2 regions of the Sinomonas terrae genome follow, and region 1 is predicted to be linked to the other one. Evidence: predicted binding sites of a transcription regulator. Region 1 holds the regulator's gene; the other holds the start of a gene.
The links. Region 1 encodes HspR, which represses chaperone genes until heat shock. Its sites were predicted from a motif close to AAGTTGAGTCNNNNNGACTCAACTT; they were not measured.
Positions count from the first base shown of each region.

Region 2: L0M17_RS17495 (ATP-dependent Clp protease ATP-binding subunit) is a predicted target of HspR. The motif match lies at 5,834-5,858, and genes of this name have one in related genera.

Region 1 is NZ_JAKZBV010000001.1:631,087-638,918, forward strand. Features, by position in the region: gene L0M17_RS02970 (MFS transporter) at 1-1,277, shown strand, start outside; gene dnaK (molecular chaperone DnaK) at 1,422-3,293, shown strand; gene L0M17_RS02980 (nucleotide exchange factor GrpE) at 3,297-3,995, shown strand; gene L0M17_RS02985 (DnaJ C-terminal domain-containing protein) at 4,248-5,231, shown strand; gene L0M17_RS02990 (heat shock protein transcriptional repressor HspR) at 5,235-5,690, shown strand; gene L0M17_RS02995 (hypothetical protein) at 5,780-5,950, opposite strand; gene L0M17_RS03000 (COG4315 family predicted lipoprotein) at 6,055-6,663, opposite strand; gene L0M17_RS03005 (sigma-70 family RNA polymerase sigma factor) at 6,895-7,401, shown strand; gene L0M17_RS03010 (anti-sigma factor family protein) at 7,398-7,832, shown strand, end outside.
Region 2 is NZ_JAKZBV010000001.1:3,786,245-3,794,076, forward strand. Features, by position in the region: gene L0M17_RS17470 (globin domain-containing protein) at 1-937, shown strand, start outside; gene L0M17_RS17475 (alkaline phosphatase family protein) at 1,056-2,456, shown strand; gene L0M17_RS17480 (NAD(P)-dependent oxidoreductase) at 2,480-3,091, opposite strand; gene L0M17_RS17485 (winged helix-turn-helix transcriptional regulator) at 3,200-3,541, shown strand; gene poxB (ubiquinone-dependent pyruvate dehydrogenase) at 4,040-5,764, opposite strand; gene L0M17_RS17495 (ATP-dependent Clp protease ATP-binding subunit) at 5,873-7,832, shown strand, end outside.

The DNA.
Region 1 (7,832 bases):
TGGTTCCGGCGGACGTGAACGTGGCGATGACGGCCTACCTCATCGCCGTCGCGATGGGCATTCCGTTCAGCTCGTGGCTCGCGGAGCGGTTCGGGCCTCGGCGCGTGTTCTGTTCGGCGATCGCCGTCTTCACCATCGCATCGCTCCTGTGTGCCATGAGCCCCAACCTCTTGGCCCTCACAGGGTTCCGGGCGCTCCAGGGCTTCGGTGGCGCGATGATGGTGCCCGTCGGCTCGCTCGTGGTGCTTCGAGGAACCCCCAAGGACCAGCTCCTCAAGGCCACCGCATATCTCGTCTGGCCCGGCCTGCTCGCGCCCGTGCTGGCCCCGCTCGTGGGCGGCGCGATCACCCAGTTCCTTTCGTGGCACTGGATCTTCTTCGTGAACCTCCCTCTCGGTGCGGCAGCGTTCGTGGCCGCGCTGCGGCTCGTTCCCTCTGGGGGAGCGGACCGTGGGCGGCGTCTCGACTGGGCTGGCCTTGCGCTCACGACGCTCGGTGTCGCCGGCGTCGTCGTCGGCCTCGAGCTGTTCAGCGAGGGGCGCCCCGTCGAATGGGCGGTGCCCGCCATCCTCGCGGGCTTCGCTTCGCTGGCCGCCGCCGTCGTCTGGATGCGCCGCGCGCCTCGGCCGCTCTTCAATTTCTCGGTCCTGCACGTCCGCACGTTCCGGGCGACGCAGACGGGCGGCTTCGTCTACCGCCTGACGATTCAGTCCGTCCCCTTTCTCCTCCCGCTGCTCTTCCAGGACGGGTTCGGCTGGGACCCTGTCCATGCGGGCCTGCTCGTCGCGGCGGTCTTCGTGGGCAACATCGGGATCAAACCGGCGACGACGCCGCTCATCCGCCGCTTCGGGTTCAAGCCCGTGCTCGTGGTCGCGGCCGCGGCCTCGGCCGCGACCTTCGCCGCATGCGCCTTCCTCTCGCCGGATGACCCGGACCTGCTCATCGCCCTCCTCCTGCTCGCTTCGGGGGCGTTCCGCTCGATCGGGTTCTCGGCCTATATGAACGTGCAGTACGCCGATGTCTCGGCCGAGCAGCTCCCGAGCGCGAACGCGATCGCGAACACGCTCGTCCAGCTCGCGGCGGCGCTCGGCGTCGCCATCGGTGCCCTCCTGATCCGCGCGGGCATCGCGTTCCTGCCGCGGGGGACCGACCATGCGGGCCCCTATCGGGTGGCCTTCGCCGCCATCGCGGTCCTCATGCTTGTGAGCGTTGTCGACAGCCTTCTCCTTCCTCGGCACGCGGGGACCCAGGTGAGCGGCCGCGGCGCCCGAACTTGAGCCGTCTGCACTCAAGTCCATTTGACACTGGGCACAGAGCGCGTAGAGTTGAGTGCAGATCGCTCAACTTGACCGTTCGACGTCGGTGACGGCGCCGCGGGCGGGTTGGCCTCTTTCGAGCATCAGCAATCAGCAGGAGGAACTATGTCCCGCGCAGTCGGTATCGACCTGGGAACCACCAACTCCGTCGTGTCCGTCCTCGAGGGCGGCGAGCCGACGGTCATCGCGAACGCTGAAGGCGGCCGCACCACGCCGTCCGTCGTCGCGTTCTCCAAGACCGGCGAGGTCCTCGTCGGCGAGATCGCCAAGCGCCAGGCCGTGAACAACATCGAGCGCACGATCTCCTCGGTCAAGCGCCACATGGGCACTGACTGGACCATCAACATCGATGACAAGAAGTACACGCCGCAGGAGATCTCGGCGCGCATTCTCATGAAGCTCAAGAACGACGCCGAGTCGTACCTGGGCGAGAAGGTCACCGACGCTGTCATCACCGTCCCGGCCTACTTCAACGACGCCGAGCGCCAGGCCACCAAGGAGGCCGGCGAGATTGCGGGCCTCAACGTGCTCCGCATCATCAACGAGCCGACCGCGGCCGCGCTCGCGTACGGCCTCGACAAGGGCAAGGAGGACGAGCTCATCCTCGTCTTCGACCTCGGCGGCGGCACGTTCGACGTCTCCCTCCTCGAGGTCGGCAAGGACGAGGACGGCTTCTCGACCATCCAGGTCCGCGCGACCGCCGGCGACAACCGCCTCGGCGGCGACGACTGGGACCAGCGCGTCGTGGAGTACCTCCTGAGCCAGCTCAAGGTCAAGGGCATCGACCTCTCGAAGGACCGCATCGCGCTCCAGCGCCTGCGCGAGGCTGCCGAGCAGGCCAAGAAGGAGCTCTCGTCCTCGACGAGCACGAACATCTCGCTCCAGTACCTCTCCGTCACCCCTGACGGGCCGGTCCACCTCGACGAGTCGCTCTCCCGCGCGAAGTTCCAGGACCTCACGAAGGACCTCCTCGAGCGCACCAAGAAGCCGTTCCACGACGTCATCTCCGAGGCCGGCATCAAGGTCGCGGACATCAACCACGTCGTGCTCGTCGGCGGTTCGACCCGCATGCCGGCCGTTTCCGAGCTCGTGAAGGAGCTCACGGGCGGCAAGGAGCCGAACAAGGGTGTGAACCCGGACGAGGTCGTGGCCGTCGGCGCCGCCCTCCAGGCTGGCGTCCTCAAGGGCGAGCGCAAGGACGTCCTGCTCATCGACGTCACCCCGCTCTCGCTCGGCATCGAGACCAAGGGCGGCATCATGACACACCTGATCGAGCGCAACACGGCGATCCCGACCAAGCGTTCGGAGACCTTCACCACGGCTGACGACAACCAGCCGTCCGTGTCGATCCAGGTGTTCCAGGGCGAGCGCGAGTTCACCCGCGACAACAAGCCGCTCGGCACGTTCGAGCTGACCGGCATCGCCCCGGCGCCGCGTGGCATCCCGCAGATCGAGGTCACGTTCGACATCGACGCGAATGGCATCGTCCACGTCTCCGCGAAGGACAAGGGCACCGGCAAGGAGCAGTCGATGACGATCTCGGGCGGCACCGCGCTGTCCAAGGAAGACATCGACCGCATGGTCGCCGACGCCGAGGCCCACGCGGCCGAGGACAAGAAGCGCCGCGAGGCCGCCGACACCCGCAACACGGCCGAGCAGCTCGCCTACTCCGTGGACAAGCTCATCGCCGACAACAAGGACAAGCTGCCGGAGGAAGTCCGCAGCGAGGTCCAGGGTGACGTCGATGGCCTCAAGAAGGCCCTCGAGGGGACCGACGACGACGCCGTGAAGGCCGCGTTCGAGAAGCTCCAGCAGTCCCAGTCCAAGCTCGGCGAGGCGATCTACGCGTCGCAGAGCGCGGCGTCTGCTGACGGTTCGCCCACCGCCGACGGCGCTGGCTCGGCCGGTTCCGGTGCGGGCGGTCAGGATGAGGACATCGTCGACGCGGAGATCGTCGACGAGGACGAGAAGAAGTAAGCCATGGCCCCCCACCACGGCAACGAGGAAGAGCACGAGGTCCGCGGCGAACCGCAGAAGCCGGTGATCCGGGACAACCGCAAGGTTGACCCGGTCACCGGCGGGGTGCGGCAGCCTGACCAGGACCAGCCGGAGACCGCCCCTGCGGGAGCTGCCGAGGCTGGCCAAGCCGGACCGACGAAGGCAGATGTGCCCGAGCACGAGGAGATTCGACCTGTGGACGATGCCCACGACTCGGAGGACGTCCTCGCCCAGGCCGAACGGATCCTGAGCGAAGCGGAGGGGGTCCAGAACGAGGCCGCCGAGCTGCGCGCTGATCTCCAGCGGCTTCAGGCCGAGTACGTCAACTACCGCCGGCGTGTCGACCGTGACCGGGCTGTCGCTGGGGAGGCTGCCGTCATGGGCGTCCTCTCCTCGATCCTGCCTGTCCTCGACGACATCGATGCGGCGCGCGCCCACGGCGACCTGACCGAGGGGCCGTTCGCGTCCATCGCTGCCAAGCTCGAGGGGATCCTCACGAGCCACGGCCTCGAGCGGATCGATGCGACCGGCGTCGAGTTCGACCCCAACATCCACGAAGCCCTGATTCAGCAGCAGGGCGAGGGGATCGAGGTCGACACGGTGCAGCAGGTCCTCCGGGCCGGCTACCGGACCCAGTCGCGCGTGATCCGCGCGGCGCAGGTCATCGTAGCCGTCCCGTAAGGGCAACCGCGGAGACGTCGGTTGAACCGCGGCAACTGCGGAGACGTCGGTTGGACCGCGGCAACCGCGCACGGACGACGGCGGGCGCCCACCCGCCGTCGTCCACCCCTTTCCGTTTCGGGTACAGATAATCCCCTTCGGAGACGTTTCGGGTACAGATAGCCTCGAGTTGGCGTACCCGAAACGGGGAATGGGGGCATTATCTGTACCCGAGACGATAAGAATTGATGCAGAGACGAGAAGGAGGCCTCAGTGGCTAGTCAGGACTGGGTGGAGAAGGATTTCTACTCCATTCTGGGCGTGCCCAAGGACGCCTCCGACGCCGACATCAAGAAGGCCTACCGGAAGCTCGCCCGCAAGTACCATCCTGACCAGAACCCCGGGGATGCCGAGGCCGAGAAGAAGTTCAAGGACATCACCGAGGCCAACTCCGTCCTGAGCGACCCCGAGGAGCGCCAGCAGTACGACGCGATCCGCGCCATGGGCGGTGCGCGCTTCACGGCAGGCGGTCCGGGTGGCGCGGGCCAAGGAGCCGCGGGCTTCGAGGATCTCTTCGGAGGACTCTTCGGCGGAGGCGCGGGCAGGCATTCGCGAGGGTTCAACACGGGCAACCTGCCGCCCGAGTTCGCCGACCTGTTCGGCGGCTTCAGCACCGGGGGCGGCGGATTCCAAGCCCCGCCCCAGCGCGGCGCCGACCGGCAGGCGAGCACCACCATCTCGTTCGCGGGCTCCATTCGTGGAACCACCGTCGGCCTGCGCGAGCAGAACGGCGAGGTGATCGAGGTGCGGATCCCAGCCGGCATCCGCGACGGACAGAAGGTCCGGGTGCGCGGCAAGGGTGGGCCGGGATCTGGCGGAGCGGGCGACCTCATGGTCACCGTGAACGTGACCCCGCACCCGTTCTTCACCCGCGACGGCGACAACATCCGGATCCACGTGCCCGTCAGCTTCGACGAAGCCGCGCTCGGGGCCCAGATCGAGGTCCCGACCCTCGACGGTCATACCGTGCGGATGAAGGTCCCCGCGGGCACGAACTCAGGCCGGACCCTCCGCGTGAAGGGCCAGGGCGTCAAGACTTCGAAAGGCACGGGCGATCTCCTCGTGACGGTCGACGTCGTCGTGCCTCAGAACCTCTCGAAGGAGGCGGAGGAGGCCGTCAGGGCCTTCGCGGCTGCGACGGCCAAGAACTCCGAGTCCAACCCGCGCTCCGGCTTGGCAGCAAAGGCGAGGCTGTAGACCATGGCCATCGATCCGTACGCTCCGATCTTCGTGATCTCCGTGGCGGCGGAGCTGGCCGAGATGCACCCTCAGACCCTTCGCCAGTACGACCGCATGGGCCTCGTCTCGCCATCGCGCCAATCGGGGCGCCAGCGGCGCTACTCGCAGCACGACGTCGAACTCCTCCGCGAGGTCCAGCGACTTTCCAAGGGCGGCGTCTCTCTCGAAGGCATCCGTCGCATCCTCGAGCTCGAGAACCAAGTTGCCGCGCTCCGAGCGCGCGTATCCGAGCTTGAGCAGGAAGTCGTCGACGCACGACGCCGGGGTCCCGACTCGCGCCGCGTGTTCGCCGCGGGGATCGCGGGCGACGTCGTGACCCTCACCCGAGGTCAGCGGCCCGAGCAGCGCTCGCAGGCCGTCGTCGTCTGGCGCCCTCGGCCCTCAAGCGGCGCTTCGGCGGGGCCAATCCAGTTCTGAGATCTGGCCACTCGTCGGTCGGGAGGTGGCCGCTCGTCGGTCGGGAGGTGGCCACGCGTTGGTCGGGAGGTGGCCACTCGTCGCAGCGGTCAGGCAGTGCCGAATTGCGGGCATGCCTCGTTTGAGCACCCGCGGTCGCGGGGGACCCAGCGATCGCCCTCCTGATTCCAGACGACGTGCCGATGCTGCCCGCACAGTTCGCACGACGGCGCGACGTAGCTGTGCTTTTCCTCTTCCGTGTAGCTGCGGAAGCCTGACATGACTCCTCCTCGCTTCGGGGTAACCCAATCTACTCCGGACCATGAAAACCGGGTACAGGTGTGATACCCGGGAGCGGGGAGGTTCAGCGCGTCCTGTTGTTGCCTCAGTAGCCGGACGTACCCGAGTTGTTCGATGAGCTGGACGGGTTCGTTGAGCTGGACGGGTTGGATGAGCTGGACGGGCTCGAGGTCGTGGCCATGAGCGGCGACTGGATCATGGAGCCGTCAGCGCCCACGACGTACCACACGCCCGCGACACCCTGCCCCTTCACCTGTCCGGGGGCGGTGTCCTTCGAGAAGTAGTAGATGGGCATCCCGTTGATGGTCACCTGCTGCTTGCCGTCGGCGGTCGGGAGGGTGCCGATCTTGCCCGTGACGCCCTGGAGGGTCGGAGCCGTGTCGCTCGTGACGGCCGGCCACAGCGCGACGCATCCTCCTGTGCAGGCGCTCGTGGTCTCGCCCGGCTTGTCCAGCGTGTAGTAGTAGACAGTCATTCCCTTGCCATCGACGACGATCGTCTGGCCGCCCACCGTCGACGTCTGGAGGCTCAGGGCCGCCGAGGTCGACGGCGCGGCTGCCGGGGCGCTCGAGGTCGCCGCGGCGGGCGCGCTCGACGTCCCCGAACCGCTGCTGCTCGTGCCGCCGCACCCCGCGAGTGCGAGCGCGGAAACCGCTGAGGCAGTCGCGAAGAAGAGAGCTGCTCGCTTGTTCATGATGTGCCCTTTCGTTCCGGGCGGCTTGTGGCCGCGCTGACCTAGAGACGGCGGGGTGCCTCATTCGGTTCAGACGGGAGCGCGTGTCGGCGGGGGCGAGGAGAATTGGCTGCAGCAAGCTGTGCGAGCAAGAAGTTTCGACGAGCAGTGAACCGTCGACGAGGAGTGAACCTTTCGAGACGCCACGTCGTCTTAGCGGGCGGAAGGGCCATTCGGCAGCCGGGAGGCAGCATGCCCATGGACGAGGATGCGGTCGCGGCGATCTACCGCGATCACGGCGCGGCGCTCCGGCGCTTCGCCCGTGGAGCCGTAGGCAGCGACGAGCAGGCTGAGGACATCGTGCAGGAAGCGATCGTCCGGGTGTGGCGGCAGGCGCCCGAGGTTACCGTGGGGCTGCGCGCATACCTCTACCGGACGGTGCGGAACCTGATCGTCGACCAGCACCGGCAGCGCTCCCGGAGGCCGAGGACAGTCCCGGCCCAGGGGACCGACGGCTTCGACGTTGCCGTTGACGCCGAACGGATCGACGAGCTCTTGGACAGAGTGGTGATGGAGGAGGCACTCATGCGGCTCACGCGCGAGCACCGGGAGGTGCTTGTTGCTGTCCATTACCGCAGGCTGAGCGTGCAGGAGGCGGCCCGCGAGCTCGGTGTTCCCGCGGGGACCGTGAAGTCGCGCTGCTTCTACGCCCTCAGAGCCCTCCGGACCGCGCTTGATGAGCTGGGGGTGGAACGATGATTCTGGATCATCACGACGCTCGCCTCGCCCTCGGCGCCTACCTCCTCGGCGCCCTCGACCCAGAGGAGGCCCGCGCCGTCGAGGCCCACGTGGCCACGTGTCCCGACTGCCAGGCGGAGATCGAGGATCTCGAGACGCTCCCCGCACTCCTCGACGGCGTCCCCTCGGCGCGCGCCGAGGCGCTCGCCGAAGCCCCTGCGTTGCTCAATGAGGGCCCGACCCCGCCGGCCCTCCTCGCTCGGGTGCGCGCCCGCCGTCGTGCGCTCCGCCTCCGGTGGACGGGGGCGCTGGCGGGGGCGGCCGCAGCCTCGCTTGCGCTCGGCGCCGCGCTCGGTCCAGTAGTCGTCGGGGCGCCGACGGCGACGCCGAGCCCTAGCACTTCGTCGCCCGCCGCTTCCTATTCGCTCACTTCGTCGGACGGCGCCCAGGTC
Region 2 (7,832 bases), 3.2 Mb from region 1:
CAAGCACGCATCCCTCGGCATCACTCCGGACATGTACGAGATCGTCTACAAGTACCTGTTCGAGGCCATCGCCGAGGATCTGGGCGAGGCAGTCACCCCCGAGGTCGCCGCGGCCTGGTCCGAGGTCTACTGGCTCATGGCAGAGGCCCTCATGAAGATCGAGTCCGGCCTCTACGCACGGCAGGCGAACAACGTCATGTGGGCGCCGTGGAAGGTCGTCGAGAAGAAGGCCTCGAGCGCCACCACCGTGACCTTCGTCCTCGAGCCCGCAGACGATACGCCGGTCACGCCCGGCCAGCCCGGCCAGTTCATGAGTGTGCGCGTGCCCGTCGAGGACGGACTCCTCCAGGTCCGCCAGTACTCGCTCTCCGCAGACGCAGAGTCCACCGAGCGCCGAGTGTTCACCACGAAGTACAACGACGGCGGCGAGGTCTCCCCGATCCTGCATGAGAGGGTCAAGGTCGGCGACATCATCGAGCTCTCGAACCCGTACGGCGACGTGACGCTCGACGACAGCGACGGCCCCCTCGTGCTGGCCTCGGCCGGCATCGGCTGCACCCCGAGCGCGTCCATCCTCCGCTCCCTCGCGAATGCGGGATCCGACCGGGAGGTCCTCGTCCTCCACGCGGAGCGCAGCCTGGAAGCGTGGGCCCTGAGCGACCAGATGCTCGGTGACATCGAGAAGATCGACGACGCCGAACTCCACCTCTGGCTCCAGCAGCCGGCGAGCGGCCCGATCGAGGGCGCGACGGAGGCGCGCGAGGGCTACATGAGCCTGTCCGACGTGGACGTGCCCGCCGACGCGAACCTGTACCTGTGCGGCCCCCTCGGATTCATGCAGAAGATCCGGTCCGAGGCCATCGCGCTCGGCATCCCCGCCCAGCGCATCCACTACGAGGTCTTCGGCCCCGACCTCTGGCTCGCCTCGGCCAACTGACCCGGCCAACTGACTCGAACCAAAAAGTCACAGCTTGTCCCCATCCCGAGGGGGTATCTTGCCCTCATCGGCAGGTGCCCCCTCGGATTACAGATGATGGGAGGAGCAGGCTGTGGCAATGCGCCGCTGGTTCGCCATCAGTGCCGCTCTCGCCGTCGTCGTCCTTCTCATCGCCGCCGCCTGCAGCGCCGTCGGACGCCCTCCCGAAAGTGCTACGCCCGCGGGCATCTCCAAGATCAAGCACGTGGTGATCATCATGCAGGAGAACCGCTCGTTCGACAGCTACTTCGGCACGTTTCCTGGCGCCGACGGCATCCCGATGCAGGATGGGGTTCCCACGGTGTGTGTCCCCGACCCGGCCAAGAAGACCTGCGTGCGGCCCTACTATGACCCCTCGGACCGCAACGCCGGCGGCCCGCATAGCGTTGCGAATGCGAAGGCCGATATCAACGGCGGCAAGATGGACGGGTTCATCGCCCAGGCCGAGCACGCGTCGTCGAACTGCGCGGCCAACGATCCCAACTGCGCCGGGACGAAGGGCACAGACGTCATGGGGTACCACGACGCGCGCGACATCCCGAACTACTGGGCGTACGCCAAGGACTTCACGCTCCAGGACCACCTGTTCGAATCGGACGCCTCGTGGAGCCTGCCCTCGCACCTGTACATGGTGTCGGAGTGGTCGGCGAAGTGCAGCATCCCGGGCCACGCCGAGTCCTGCACGAACGCGCCGCAGGGCCCGCAGCTCCCGCCTGATTTCGGCAAGAAGGCCTCCACGCCGCGGCCCGCACCCGACTACGCGTGGACGGATCTCACCTATCTCCTGTACCGGCAGAAGGTTTCGTGGGGCTACTACGTGTTCAACGGGACCGAGCCGGACTGTGAAAACGACTCGGCCGTGACCTGCGCACCGGTCAAGCAGAACGCCAAGACGCCCGGCATCTGGAACCCGCTGCCGTACTTCGACACGGTGAAGCAGGACGGCCAGCTCGGCAACATCCAGTCGCTCACGAACTTCTATTCTGCCGCGAAGAACGGCACGCTCCCGGCCGTGAGCTGGATCGATCCGACGAGTGCCGTGAGCGAGCATCCGCCGGCGCTCGTGAGCTCAGGGCAGGCTTACGTGACGGGCCTCATCAATACGATCATGTCGGGCCCGGACTGGAACAGCACCGCGATCTTCCTCTCGTGGGACGACTGGGGCGGGTTCTACGACCACGTGGCGCCTCCCGTCGTCGACCAGAACGGCTACGGGCTCCGGGTCCCGGGCATCGTGATCAGCCCGTATGCCAAGAAGGGGTACATCGATCATCAGACGCTGAGCCAAGACGCATACGTGAAGTTCATCGAAGACGACTTCCTCCACGGTCAGCGCCTCGACCCAGCGACCGACGGCCGCCCCGATCCCCGCCCGGACGTGCGCGAGGACAGTCCGCTCCTGGGGAGCCTCGTGAACGACTTCGACTTCAGCCAGAAGCCGTCGCCGCCCGTCATCCTGCCGAACGCGACGACGTACTAGCGCGGATGGGCTAGTTGACCGTGTTAATTCGCGGCCGTGAAGATCTTCCCCTGGAACTGCGGCTTCTCGAGCTCGTCGATCGCGGCGACGGCGTAGTCCTGGGCGGAGATGAAGTCGCCCGCGGGGACGCCGACCGCCGTCGTGTACTTGCCCGTCCGCTCGCCGGGCTGGATGAGGGCTGCTGGCGCGTGGACCGTCACGTCGAGACCGGCGGACGAACCACGCAGCGCCTCGTACGCCCGGAACACCGTGTCTGATTCGGCCTTGTACTCCGCGGGAAAATCAGGAAGGTCCTTGATGCGCGTCCCATCCGGGCTCTGCAAACTGCCAAAGCCGCCCACAAGGTAGATGCGCGCCTCGGTCGGAATCTCGGCGATCGCGCGGTGCGCCTCGAGGTAAGGCTCCCGGGAGCCGCCGGTGCGGTCCGGCGACGTCGCGAGCACGACGGCGTCGTTCGCCTTCGCGACGGAACGGTACGTCTCGACGTCGGCCAGGTCAGCCGCGCGGACGACGGCGGCACCCTCCACAGCGGCGCCCTTCCGGCTGAGGGCGGTCACCTCGTGACCGCGGCGGGCGGCCTCGGCGACGATCTGGCTCCCCACCATGCCGGTGGCTCCGTAGACGGCGATCTTCATGAAAGCTCCTTGGTCGATGCTGTTGTCTGCGGGACCAACAGTATCTAGAAGATACTAAGTACTTCAAAGTGCTATGGTTACCTCGTGGAAAGCATCCCGTTCGATGTCATGGAGCCCGGTTGCCCGTCTCGCGTCGTGCTCCAGCGGATCGGCGACAAGTGGACCCCGCTCATCGTCCAGGCGCTCAAGAACGGGGCCCTTCGCTTCACAGAACTGCGGGTCGCCGTCGGCGGCATCACGCCGAAGGTGCTCACCCAAACGCTCCGAACCCTCGAGCGTGACGGGCTCGTGCTCCGCACCGTCTTCGCGGAAGTGCCCGTGCGCGTCGAGTACCGGCTCACCCCGCTCGGCGAAAGCCTCCTCGACCCACTCGACGCGATCCGGGAGTGGGCCGAGAGCCATGCGGGCAAGATCCTCAAGGCGCGGGACGCGTTCGACGCCGCCGTCTAATCTCGCGCCGTCACCTCCGCAGGATCCCCCCGTCGCGCCGTCACCTCCGCAGGATCCCCCCGTCGCGCCGTCACCTCCGCAGGATCCCCCCCCGTCGCGCCGTCACCTCCGCAGGATCCCCTCGTCGCGCCGTCACCTCCGCAGGGTCCCCCATCGCGCCGTCACCTCCGCAGGGTCCCCCCGTCGCGCCGTCACCTCCGCAGGGTGCACTTCACAACCGTCCCTGTTGCCGCTCGAGTGCCATGCCCCATGCCCCAGCGACGGTCACGCGGGTAGGGGAAGCCGTGCGGCGCACGGAACAGCTAACCATGCGACACCCCGCAAACCTGACGGCGCAACCCCAGAACACCCCGCAAACCTGACGGCGCAGCCCCAGAACACCCCGCAAACGTGACGGCGCAAGGCGAGAACACCCCGCAAACGTGACGGCGCGAGGCGAGGGGTGCGCGTCGAACCCAGCCAGAAGACCCTGCCAGAAGACCCAGCCAGAAGACTCTGCTAGAACACCCGGCGCCAGTTGGTCTTCGCGAGGTCGAGCACCTCGTCCCCTCGGCCAGAGAGGACAGTCCGGAGCGCGTAGAGCGTGAAGCCGCCGGCCTGCTGGGCCGTGATCGTTGGCGGCATGGCGAGCTCCTGCCGGATGGTGGCGACATCGACGAGCGCCGGCCCATCGTGCTCGAACGCCTCCTTGAGCCCCTGCTCGAGCTCCGAGGAATCGTTGATCCGGACCCCCTTGATACCAAGCGCCTCAGCCACCGCCGCGAAGTTCGGGTTGTCCAGTCCCGTCCCGAAGTTGACGAAGCCCACGGACTTCATCTCGAGCTCGATGAAGTTGAGCGAGGCGTTGTTGAACACGACGAGCTTGACGGGCAGCTTGTTCTGCACGATCGTGAGGAGCTCGCCCATGAGCATTGAGAGACCGCCATCCCCCGCGAGCGCCACGACCTGCCGCCCCGGATAGGCGGCCTGCGCACCCATCGCGTGAGGCAGGGCGTTGGCCATGGAGCCGTGCGTGAATGAGCCGACCAACCGCCGTCGTCCGTTCATGGTGAGGTAGCGCGCGGCCCAGATGACGGGCGTGCCGACGTCGGCCGTGAAGACCGCGTCCTCGGCGGCAAGCTGGTCGATGACCCGCGTGATGTACTGCGGGTGCAGCGCCTGCCCCTTCTTGGTGGGCGTGGCGAGGTCGTCGAGCTTCGCGCGCGCCTTCGCGTAGTGCTTGAGCGACGCGTCGAGATGCGCGCGGCGGTGCTTGCGCTTCAGCAGCGGCAGGAGGGCGGTCGCGGTGTCCTTGACGTCGCCGACGAGCCCGAGGTCGAGCTTGGTGCGCCGGCCGAGCTGGTCGCCGCGCAGGTCGACCTGGATGATCTTCGCGTGGTCAGGATAGAACTGCTGGTACGGGAAGTCGGTCCCCAGCATGAGCAGCGCATCGCACGTCTCCATCGCCCGGTAGCCGGAGCTGAACCCGAGCAGGCCGGTCATGCCGACGTCGAACGGGTTGTCGTACTCGATGAATTCCTTCCCGCGCAGCGCGTGCACGATCGGCGCGCCGAGCGCGTCCGCGAGCGCAATCACCTCGTCGTGCGCGCCCTCGACCCCGGCCCCGGCGAGGATCGTCACCTTCCCGGCGGCGTTGAGGATCCCAGCGGCCTCGTTGAGTTCGTCGTCGCTGGGGACGACGTGCGGCGTCGTTCGGCGCACCACGGCGATGCGCTCCGATTCGACCTGGGTGAGCCCGACGTCGCCGGAGAGGACGACGACGGCGACTCCCCGCTTCTCGACGGCGGTCCGGAGCGCGATCTCGAGGATCCGGGGCATCTGGGCCGGGTCCGTCACCTGCTCCGCGTAGACGCTGCACTCGCGGAAGACCTCCTGCGGGTGGGTCTCCTGGAAATAATTCGAGCCGATCTCGGCGCTGGGAATGTGGGCGGCAATCGCAAGGACAGGAACGCGTGATCGGTTGGCGTCGTAGAGCCCGTTGATGAGGTGGAGGTTTCCCGGGCCCGCGGAGCCCGCACACACGGCAACCTCTCCTGTCAGGGCCGCGTCGGCGGCAGCCGCGAAGGCGCCGGCCTCCTCGTGGCGGACGTGCACCCATTCGATGCTGGGTGTTGCACGGAGGGCGTCCGTGAAGCCGTTGAGCGAGTCTCCGGGTAGGCCGTAGACGCGGCGGATTCCGTTGGCGGCGAGGGTGTCGACGATGTTCTGCGCGATGGTCGTCATCCCGCAACGCTAGCCCGCCTTCGCAACTCCCGGGTAGGGCTCGGGAATATCTCGTTCCCCACAGTGTTGAACCTGAGTGACAGCCACTCAACTTTCTGGAGGATAGTTTTGCCTATCTTTTTCGGCCCGACTGCTGGCAACGGTTCGTTTGACGACTTCCTTGCCCGCTACCTGCAGGGCCAGGGGTCGCGCCGGACGGGTCGTCCCCTCGACATCACACGCCTCATGAGCCGCGGGAGCCATCAGGTCCTCACCGCTGCCAGCCGCTACGCGCTCGAACACGGGCACCGCGAGGTAGACGCTCTGCACGTGCTGCATGTGCTCGCGACAACCGAGGCCGTAGCCGGCATGATCGATTTCGCCGGTGCAGGCGCAGCCGACATCGTCGCTGCGACTGAGCAGCGCCTTCCCGAGGGATCGCCCACCCAGGACGTGCCCGCGGACGGCACAGTGCCGCCGCTCACCCAGTCAGCGCAGCACGCGCTGCTCGACGCCTACAAGGTGGCCCGCTCGCTCGGCTCGACGTACATCGATCCCGAGCACCTCTTCCTCGCCCTCGTCCTCGCCTCGGATGCGCCGGCGGCCCAGATCCTCGCGGCCCACGGCATCACCCCCCAGTCGTTCCAAGCGGACGACGGCGGCGCGGAGCCGGAGTCCGCGGACGACGGCGCAGCTGCCGCCCCCTCTGCTGGCCAGCGTGCCCGCCATGCCAGGGCCGGCGCGTCACGCGGTCGGGGTCAGGGTCAGGGCGGCCGGGGCAAGGACAGCATGCTCGGCAAGTTCGGGACCGACCTCACGGCCCTCGCCCGGGAAGGCAAGCTGGATCCCGTGATCGGCCGCGCCTCCGAGATCGAGCAGGCCATCGAGATCCTGGCCCGCCGCACGAAGAACAACCCCGTGCTCATCGGCGAGGCCGGCGTCGGCAAGACCGCGATCGTCGAGGGTCTCGCCCAGGCGATCGCGTCCGATGACGTCCCAGCACAGCTCCACGGGAAGACGGTCGTCTCGCTCGACCTCCCGGCCATGCTCGCCGGAACCCGCTACCGCGGCGACTTCGAGGAGCGCCTCACGAAGGCCATGGACGAGATCGCGGCCGACGGCAACGTCATCGCTTTCGTCGACGAGCTCCACACAGTCGTCGGCGCGGGCGGTGGCGGCGAGGGCGGCATGGACGCGAGCAACATCCTCAAGCCTCGGCTTGCGCGCGGCGAGCTGCACCTTGTCGGCGCGACCACGCTCGACGAGTACCGGAAGATCGAGAAGGATCCCGCCCTCGAGCGCCGGTTCCAGCCCGTGACAGTGGGCGAGCCGAGTGTCGAGGACGCGGTCGCGATCCTTGACGGGCTCAAGCCCCGGTACGAGGAGCACCACGGTATCACCTACACGGATGCCGCGATCCGCGCCGCCGTCGAACTCTCCCACCGCTACATCACCGACCGCTACCTGCCGGACAAGGCGATCGACCTCATCGACCAGGCAGGCGCCCGGAAGAGCCTCGCCCGCGGGCCACGGATGGATCTCGAATCGCTGAACACTGAGGCGACCCGCCTCGAGGAGCAGAAGGCCGCCGCGGTCGCCCGCGAGGACTACGAGGAGGCGTCGCGACTGCGCGACGCGATCGAGGCCGTCGCGCTCAAGATCGCGGACGCCGTCGAAGCTCCGGCTGCTCAGGCGAGTGGCGCCGTCGGCTCTGTTGTTGATGAGACGGACATTGCCGCCGTCGTCGCCCGTGCCACCGGCATCCCGGCCGCGCGCGTCACCGAAGGCGAGCGCGAGCGGCTCGCGCGCCTCGAGGACGAGCTCCACGGGCGCGTCGTCGGGCAGGAGGATGCGGTCACTGCGATCGCGAAGGCCGTGCGCCGCAACCGGACCGGTCTAGGCGACGCGGGGCGGCCCGTGGGCAGCTTCCTGTTCCTCGGCCCCACCGGCGTGGGCAAGACCGAGCTCGCGAAGTCCCTCGCGGCGTCGCTGTTCGGCGATGAGTCCGCGATGGTGCGCTTCGACATGAGCGAGTTCGGCGAGCGCCATACGGTCAGCCGGCTCGTCGGTGCCCCTCCCGGGTACGTCG